One region of the Shewanella sp. AC91-MNA-CIBAN-0169 genome, then DNA from elsewhere that is predicted to be linked to it. Evidence: predicted binding sites of a transcription regulator. Region 1 holds the regulator's gene; each other region holds the start of a gene.

Evidence for each region. The regulator sigma-54, encoded in region 1, starts transcription at its own class of promoters, with help from an activator protein. The targets are predictions, from matches to a motif close to GTTGGCACGNNNNTNGNNT.
Region 2: AAEY98_RS11285 (nitric-oxide reductase large subunit) is a predicted target of sigma-54. The motif match lies at 800-818, and genes of this name have one in related genera.
Region 3: AAEY98_RS16775 (formate/nitrite transporter family protein) is a predicted target of sigma-54. The motif match lies at 1,400-1,418, and genes of this name have one in related genera.
Region 4: AAEY98_RS03235 (flagellar hook-length control protein FliK) is a predicted target of sigma-54. The motif match lies at 812-830, and genes of this name have one in related genera.

Annotation. Positions count from the first base shown of each region.
Region 1 covers NZ_JBEOPM010000026.1:58,350-60,558, reverse strand. Annotated here, with positions in the region: gene ptsN (PTS IIA-like nitrogen regulatory protein PtsN) at 1-259, opposite strand, end outside; gene hpf (ribosome hibernation promoting factor) at 262-549, opposite strand; gene AAEY98_RS18445 (RNA polymerase factor sigma-54) at 575-2,059, opposite strand; gene lptB (LPS export ABC transporter ATP-binding protein) at 2,202-2,209, opposite strand, start outside.
Region 2 covers NZ_JBEOPM010000011.1:78,923-81,131, forward strand. Annotated here, with positions in the region: gene slyA (transcriptional regulator SlyA) at 1-436, opposite strand, end outside; gene AAEY98_RS11285 (nitric-oxide reductase large subunit) at 864-2,209, shown strand, end outside.
Region 3 covers NZ_JBEOPM010000021.1:59,948-62,156, forward strand. Annotated here, with positions in the region: gene AAEY98_RS16770 (alpha/beta fold hydrolase) at 1-179, opposite strand, end outside; gene AAEY98_RS16775 (formate/nitrite transporter family protein) at 274-1,197, opposite strand; gene AAEY98_RS16780 (EcsC family protein) at 1,480-2,209, opposite strand, start outside.
Region 4 covers NZ_JBEOPM010000002.1:175,583-177,791, forward strand. Annotated here, with positions in the region: gene fliI (flagellar protein export ATPase FliI) at 1-252, shown strand, start outside; gene fliJ (flagellar export protein FliJ) at 258-704, shown strand; gene AAEY98_RS03235 (flagellar hook-length control protein FliK) at 1,011-2,209, shown strand, end outside.

The sequences.
Region 1 (2,209 bases):
CAATGGCTTCTTCACATTTAATAAATATCGCGATAGGGTGATCGATGGTCGTTAATCTACCATGAGGTATCGCAATGCCATTTCCTATACCTGTGCTACCCATTTTCTCTCTCGCTAACAGGCTTTCAAAAACCTCTTGCGAAGACAGGGTTGGGTACTGGGCAGCGACTAAATTGCTGATGAGTTCCAGTACTTTTTTCTTACTGCCCGGTGTGGCACAGGTAGTGCATTCCGGCTGCAGAATGGTACAAAGTTCCATCGTTAGTGTTTTGTATTCTTCTCTTTGTGTTTAATTACCTGACGGTCGAGTTTATCGATCAGGGCGTCTATTGCAGCATACATATCAGTACTTTCTGACATTGCAAAAATTTCTGCGCCATTAATGTTGATTTTGGCTTCTGCTTTTTGTTGTAATTTTTCTACATTGAGCACAACGTGTACATTATGGATCTGATCGAAGTGTCGTTCAAGCTTTGAAAATTTACTGTGGATGTATTCACGTAAAGATTCTGTTATTTCGACATGACGTCCAGTCAGACTTATTTGCATAAAAAATCCTCCATTGCCTAGTAGGTTATAAACTCTTACGTTGGTTTGAGGGCGGGATCATCATTGCTTCACGGTATTTTGCTATCGTACGACGAGCAACGTTTATGCCCTGTTCTGCCAGAAGCTGAGCCATTTTACTGTCACTCAGTGGTTTTTTCTGGTTTTCTGCGGCAACCAGCTTTTTGATAAAAGCACGAATGGCCGTTGATGAGCATTCCCCGCCATCGTCAGTACTGACATGGCTAGAGAAGAAGTATTTTAGTTCAAATAAGCCTCGAGGGGTGTGCATATATTTTTGTGTGGTGACTCGTGAAATGGTCGATTCATGCATTTCTACAGCTTCAGCGATATCATTGAGCACCATAGGCTTCATGGCTTCTTCGCCATATTCAAAAAAGCCTTGCTGAAATTGCACAATGCAATTTGCCACTTTAAGTAAAGTATCATTACGGCTTTCAATACTTTTAATAAACCATTTAGCCTCTTGCAGATGGCCTCGAATAAATTGACTATCCGACGGGTTTTTACTGCCTCTAGCCATGGCTGCATATTGCTGATTAACACCAATTTTAGGCATGTTGTCTGGGTTTAACTCTACTACCCAACGGCCATTTTTCTTTAATACTGTGACATCGGGAATCACGTATTCATCATCCATGGGGGTAATTAATAAGCCCGGACGAGGATTGAGTGTCTGGATTAGAGTGATTGCGTCACGTAACTCATTTTCTTTTAGTTTTGTTTTACGCATCAATAATCTGAAATCACGGCCAGCAATTAACTCTAAATAGCCTTTAATTAACAAACGGGCATTATCGATATGGGGTGTGTCGTTAGAGTATTGCGCTAATTGAATAAATAGGCATTCGCTTAAATCACGTGCTGCAACACCCACAGGATCAAAGTGTTGAACGCGTTTTAATACCGCCTCAACCTCATCTAGTTCCACATTTTCATCACCCATGGCTTCGAGAATATCTTCGGTACTTTGGGTTAAATAACCGCGTTCATCAATGGCATCAATAATGGCGGTGGCAATGGCGAGATCGGTGTCTGAAAATGGAGTGAGATTTTTTTGCCATTCTAAGTGTTCGTACAGACCTTCGGTGGTTTCACCTTGAAAGGGCATGTCGTCATCGCGCATGCTTGCACTGCCTGAACCTGACATAGGTGAGGCTGTGTATACTTCATCCCATGTGGTATCCATGGCTAAATCATCCATGGTTTCTTTGGTCATGGATTCTGCTATGTCGACGGTGGAAGTGTCTTTTTCGACATTAACAATACTGTTGTCACTAAAGTCTGTATCCGCTTGGTCGCGGTTTTCTTTTAAGGAGTCTTTTGCTTCAGAAAACTCATCTTCTATTTCAAGCAATGGATTTGAATCTAATGCTTGTTGGATTTCCTGCTGTAGCTCCAATGACGATAATTGCAGTAAGCGAATGGCTTGCTGCAATTGTGGGGTCATGGTTAAGTGTTGACCCATTTTAAGTTGGAGTGACGCTTTCATTTACCGCTTATCCCTAGATGATTTTCCATAAAAATGACAATCTCGAACTGTAATAGATTGCCATAAACATCAATGACATTTAACGTTGTTTAGGTATCGTTCAATGAAATGAGTTAGCTAGACTAAAAGGCCAGTAAAGTAACTATAGCT
Region 2 (2,209 bases), on a different contig from region 1:
GAGCATTATCACTAATAAGACTAATGACACGTTCAAATTCACTTAATTCTTGGCTGCTAATACCTGCAAGTAAATCTCGACGAACCAACATAATGCGGCTTTCCATCTGCTTAAGCATGTCGATGCCTTCAGGAGTTAAGCTGACTATTCGTGCTCGCTTATCGTTCTCGCAGCAGCGGCGCTGTATATATCCTTGCTGTTCTAACTGGCTCAAAGTGCGCATTAAAGAGGGCAATTCTATCTCTAAAGCATCGGCAAGCACCTTTTGGCTCACGTTATCGCCCAAGCGCAGTAACTTCCACAGCGCAGTCCAGCGAGGGTGAGTTAACCCTAATGGTACGAGCTCCGCGTCTGCAGCGGTGCGCCATAAACGATGTAATCGCCCTAAGTGCTCAGCAAGTGAAAGTTCTTTTAATCGCTCTAATTCTTTATACATAATAAATTGCCATTTAGTTAGCGTGCTAAGCATTATAACAACTTAGCATGCTAAGTAAATGACTGATGTTAATTAATCCATAAAACTTCTATAGCGTTGAAACTAATTTATTGATAACTGTGACTAAAAATGACTAGCGTTGATTACACGAACAATAAAGATTAGGCCTTTAGTCACATGACATTACGCGGAAAAGATAATATGAGTGTTATTTAGACAAAGATGATCAGTATCACCAAAACAAAGTGTCACTTTGACATTAACAGTCTTTTTAACACCAATAAAAAGATGTCATTTTAACAGTAACCTAACGACAGGTAAAAATAAAAAACATTAATAACAGTAGCTTAATAACAATAAAAAGTTGGCACGACTTGTGTAATGCTCTGGTCATCTGTATCAAAATGACTTTGCGCTAAGAGGACTTATGAGCAAAAATAAACTCACCGGCATTGCACTGCTAATCGTGCTAGTGGCTTCCTTCACGGTATTACTCAGTTTAGGCAGCGGCATATATCGAGAAAAACCGCCGATTCCAACGGCTTTCACTGACACCAGTGGCCAACCCATATTTACCAAAAATGATATTGAGCAAGGTCAACTTGTATGGCGTTCAATGGGCGGGCATCAGTTAGGATCAATTTGGGGCCATGGTTCTTATGTGGCACCAGATTGGACTGCAGATTGGTTACATCGTGAAGCCCAAGCTTGGTTGTCTATCACCGCAAACGAGCGCTATAACCGCGATTTCACTGAACTCGATTCAGAACAGCAAGCCGGTTTAGAAAAAGGCTTAAGAGATGATATTCGCCATAACACAGTGATCAAAGGTACTGGGGATGAAACTCACGTCGCGCTGTCAAATACGCGAATTGCGGCAATTAATGAAGTGACTAAGCACTATTTATCGTTATTTGGTGATGATCCTGCATTAAGTTCATTACGTGAACAATATGCCATGAAAGAAGGCACTATCACTGATGCTGAACATCGTGAATTGTTAAATGCCTTCCTCTTTTGGGGAGCGTGGGCTGCGGTAACTGAGCGCCCTGGTTATGATTATACTTACACCAATAACTGGCCATACGATCCACAAATTGGCAACGTCCCCACTTCAGACAACATTGTTTGGTCAGTACTAAGCTTAGTGACATTGCTTCTTGGTATTGGCATGCTGGCTTGGCATCACGCCACCTGCAAAGAGGAACCATTGCCAGAACCAGCCAAAGGTGATCCATTATTTTTTACTAAACCTACGCCATCTCAAAAAGCTGTCGGAAAGTATTTTGTTACTGCAATTGGACTGTTTTTACTGCAAATATTAGTTGGCGGAATTACTGCGCATTACGCAGTTGAAGGCCAAGAGTTTTATGGTTTCCCAATAGCTGAAATTCTGCCTTATTCTGTTACCCGTACTTGGCATACTCAACTCGCAGTATTTTGGATTGCCACAGCATGGTTAGGCACAGGGCTATATATTGCCCCTGCACTATCAGGATACGAACCTAAGTATCAACGCTTAGGGGTAAACGTACTTTGGGTCGCGTTAGTCGTTATCGTATTGGGCTCTATGGCTGGTGAATGGATTGGCGTACAACAATACTTTGACCTAGACATGAACTATTTATTCGGACATCAAGGATATGAGTACATTGATTTAGGACGCGTATGGCAAATATTATTGTTTGTGGGCTTATTAATTTGGACCGTGTTAATCACTGCAGCTATGCGTCCTGCATTAAAAGTTAACAGCGACATACTGCCGGCAATTTG
Region 3 (2,209 bases), on a different contig from region 1:
TCACCAATATCCATATAACGCATTTTTAAATCTTTATTTTGCGAGTTAACATTAAATGTTTTAACTTCAAAGGGATAATCAAACCCATCTAACTCTTTGTTATACTTAACCGGACTTGCAGCCAATGCCTGTGATACCACCGCAAATAGCGTCATTAATACCAAACAAAATTTCTTCATATTACCCTCATTCAAATAAATCATTCACAAACAACAAAACGCACCATGACAGCCATTTTGATTTAAAACAACCTCGCTTTTTTCAACCGTAAACCTACATCTCTTGTCGAACTTGGCCATAAGCTAACATCGCAAACAGCCCTGTACCGCCAATGATGTTACCCACTAACATAGGGCCGATATGGTGCGACAACGCAGTAAAAAAATTCATTTCACCATTAAGTACCAAACTAAATATTTCATTAGACCCGGCAATAACGTGAGTAAATTCTCCAGCAGCAATGAGCCATGTAAACATAATAATGACCAACACTTCAGACCCTTTGGCCGAGGGTAGCATCCACACCAGTGCGGCAATAAAAAAGCCTGCTGGTATGCCGCGCATTAATGTCTCTGAAGGCGTTAACTCTGCAACATGGCGAGATATCTGGAGGATAGCGGTAAGGATGTCTTCTGTCAGTATGTTACCGTGCACGACAATTGCCGCCGTGAAAAACGTGCCAACAAAATTTGCTGCTAACACAATTCCCCATAAGCGAGCGGTGCAAACAAGAAGATGTTTTGTGGTGTTAGCGAGTAGCGGCAGCACCACGGTGATGGTGTTCTCAGTAAAAAGTTGCAGCCTTGCGAGAATGACTAAGACAAAACCAAAAGTGTAGCCAAGGCTTTCGATGATAGACAAATAAGGATGATCGGAGCCTATGTTGCTGCGGATAATACCTTCGGCCAAAACAGACGCTGAAATGCCGATACCAGCCGCTATTCCTGACCACCACAACGACATCAACGGCCGATCGAGTTCTTCTTGACCTTCACGCAAAATAATAGAATAAACCGTAAGCGATGAAAGACTGCCATGTTCAATCACTGCATCACGCTCAGATCCTGTCAGCGATATCTCTGGTTGCGTCGGCTGACTCTCGCGTACTTCACGCATCTCAACCTTGTCGCCACACTTTGAATCACTGGTTATTGTCGATTGGGTATTTTCGGTCTGTTCCGGTCCGTGCAGTGTCATATTGATATCCTTTTCTGGCTTAAATTTAGCTTGAGGTCCCATTTAAGTACATAAAGAATAGATGCTTTATATCATCAATTCAACAAACGTTACCGCCTCACAAATGACCTATCAATACATTATTAATAAGTCATGTATTGATGGTCTACTGCGATGCTTATTGAACCTCTACTAGGATTAACCGATGGAATAAGTAAATCCAAATCAAAATTATTGCCAAAATTCAAAGCACATTTGTCATTTACTAGCCGAATAAAAACGGGTTAATTTCACGAATTATGGTTATTGATTACCATTTTTAGGTAACGACTGATAAGCACTTTTTACGGTTTCATACCCATATATACGCTCTAATTTTCGCACAATAAAATGACCTCGGGCCATATCTTGAAAGTGATCAATAAACAAAGTATTGATTATTGCACCGCCTGCCGCACCGATAGCAGGTACAGCTTGTGCCGCTGCTTTTTGAGTCACTTGAACACCAAATTTTTCAGCGATTTTAGTAATAAGTTTGACTAAAATAGGCGCGGCTTCGTCGGTAATACCTTTTTTGACCATAAACTCAGCGGCTTCAGATACTGATTTTGCTAGGGCAGCTCTTACTGCAAAATATCCCGATTCACTACCATCATCTAAATCACTTTCGCCCCCTAGTGCGAACACCTCTAAACAAGCCATTTTTGTTTCTAGAGTAGTAATAAACTCACCTTCACTACGAGCAATATCAGCTATAGAACGCAACATTATTGATGTCGAAATAGGAAGTTCAACCGCTATTGCAGCCAAGCCAAAGAAACCACCCACACCACCACTAGCAGCTACGCCTAATTTATGCCAAAGATTAGATGATTCTTCTCCGGGAATATCTTTCATAGTAAAGATTGCCGCTTCAGACGCTTTAATTAGCGACTTTTCGGTCACTTTAGCGATATTTTTATTCCAGTTATCCGGTAGAAGCGCTAACCCTTTCTCAATAGGGGTACCGATTAAATTCGTTATTTTTACCGCT
Region 4 (2,209 bases), on a different contig from region 1:
GCGCCAATGGTGATAAGTGAAGAACATTTAGAAGCGATGCGTAAAGTTAAACAGATGTATTCGCTGTATCAGCAAAATCGCGATCTGATTTCAATTGGGGCCTACTCACAAGGCAGCGATCCTAGGATTGATAATGCCATACGCTTACAACCTGCAATGAATGCCTTTTTGCGGCAGGGGTTTAAAGACCCGGTGACGTTTGAAGAAAGCCGAGTCATGTTGACTCAAATTGCCGCACAGTGTCAGGGATAATATCAATGACTCGAACTGACCCACTACTGACGGTATTGAAGTTAGCTACCGCAGCAGAAGACCAAGCGGCATTACAGCTTAAGTCTGCGCAATTTGAAAAACAAAAACGCCAGGGGCAGTTGGACGCGCTAAACAACTATCGTTTAGATTATATGAAGCAGATGGAAGGGCACACAGGGACTACATTACGTGCTAACCAATACCATCAATTTCATCAATTTATTCGCCAAGTCGATAGCGCTATTACCCAGCAAGTTGCCGCGGTTAAAGATGCTGAAAAACAAGTCGGTTATCGTCAAATTCATTGGCAAGAAAAACAACAAAAACGCAAAGCGGTAGAGATGCTATTAAGCCAAAAAGCAACTAAAGCGATGGTGATAGAAGCTAAGCGCGAACAAAAAATGTCGGATGAATTTGCTATGCAGCAATATTTTCGCCGAAATCTTAAATAACACTACCTGCCAAATGACTCTCTAGTCCTAATATCGTTTTACGGTTAACTTTTTTCATTACTCTTTTTGTTTATTTAATCCACCGAAAAATTAACCAGTTAATGAGTATTGGCATTTAAATTGCTTATTATCAATAATTGAAATGAAAATCGTCAGCGAAGCGACAGTGAATTCCTATTTATAAGGTTTTCATGATGACCTTATTGATATAGCGAAATAAACCGTTATATGACGCATAAGGTTTGAATACTGAGCAATTTTTAGATGACCAATAACTTAACCTTGTTTGATTGAGTGGAGTAGATTATGCAGCAGATGAGCAATATCTTACTTGGCAGTAGCAGTAAATCTGCCGATGTGAGTACGAAGGGGAATGTACAAGATGTTGAAAATACATCATTCTTATCTGCTTTCAATCAGGCGAGTGAATCCGATCTTGTTATACGGCGCAGTGGTAATACAGCGCAGGTGTCAATGGATGCTGAAGTGGACAAAACCAGTGTTGCCTTAGCAAACGAGTTGTCTACCGAAGAAAATGCTGATGCGGAATTGATTTTTGCTCAACTTAATATGGCAGATTCATTTAATAAACGTCATTCCTCTGGCGGAAATGAATTGCCGCATGTCGATAAATCCGACGTTTATTTTGACGCAGCAGTTTCTACAGAACCTAAAAGCAATACCGTAGATGTAGATCTTCTTGAGCTTGAAGCTGATGTTTCTTCTATTAAAGATGTTCTTTCTCAGCTTAGTCCAGAAGAACTCGACAACTTAATGGCATTTGCTGATTTATCTGCACAAGATTTACAAGCTCTAGACAATCAAGATTTAAGCAAATTACTTAGTGACTTCAATTTACAAGCACAGGTTATGACTAGCAGTAATGAATCGCCTGATAGTGTGCTTAATAGTGAAGAACAGAGCCAAATTGATAAATCAGTTGCCACAAGTGTAGCTGTTCAAGGCCAAGTTAGTGCGACAAACCAGAGTTTAGCAACCGCTAAAGTCGATAAAACTGTTGCTTCTGGCGTTAGCAGTTCTGCAGCGTTAACTGGAGCTACATCAGCTATGACAATTGACCCTGAGACCATTTTAGGTGATAAAACTCGTATTGATGGCAACATCCAATTAGACACTGATAATGCCAAAGTACTAGCAAAAGCTGATTTTTCGGTGGTCCTAGATTCCTTAGCGGCAAAACGCGCCTCCGGTGATCCTTCAACCGCTGTAAATCAAACTAGTTTTGGATTAGATACTCTGGCTGACATCGGTGACACTGACAGTAAGGCGTTACAAAATCAGAGTAGTTTTACGCCAATTCATAAAAGTGATGTTCCACAATTTCAGCTATCGTTAAGACCACAGGGAGAGCCTGGTGCTCAGATGCAAGAGATGATCCAGCGTTTTTCTCCTGTAATGAAACAGCAGTTAATAACCATGGTCAGTAATGGTATTCAACAAGCTGAAATTCGTCTTGATCCACCAGAACTTGGACATTTAACGGT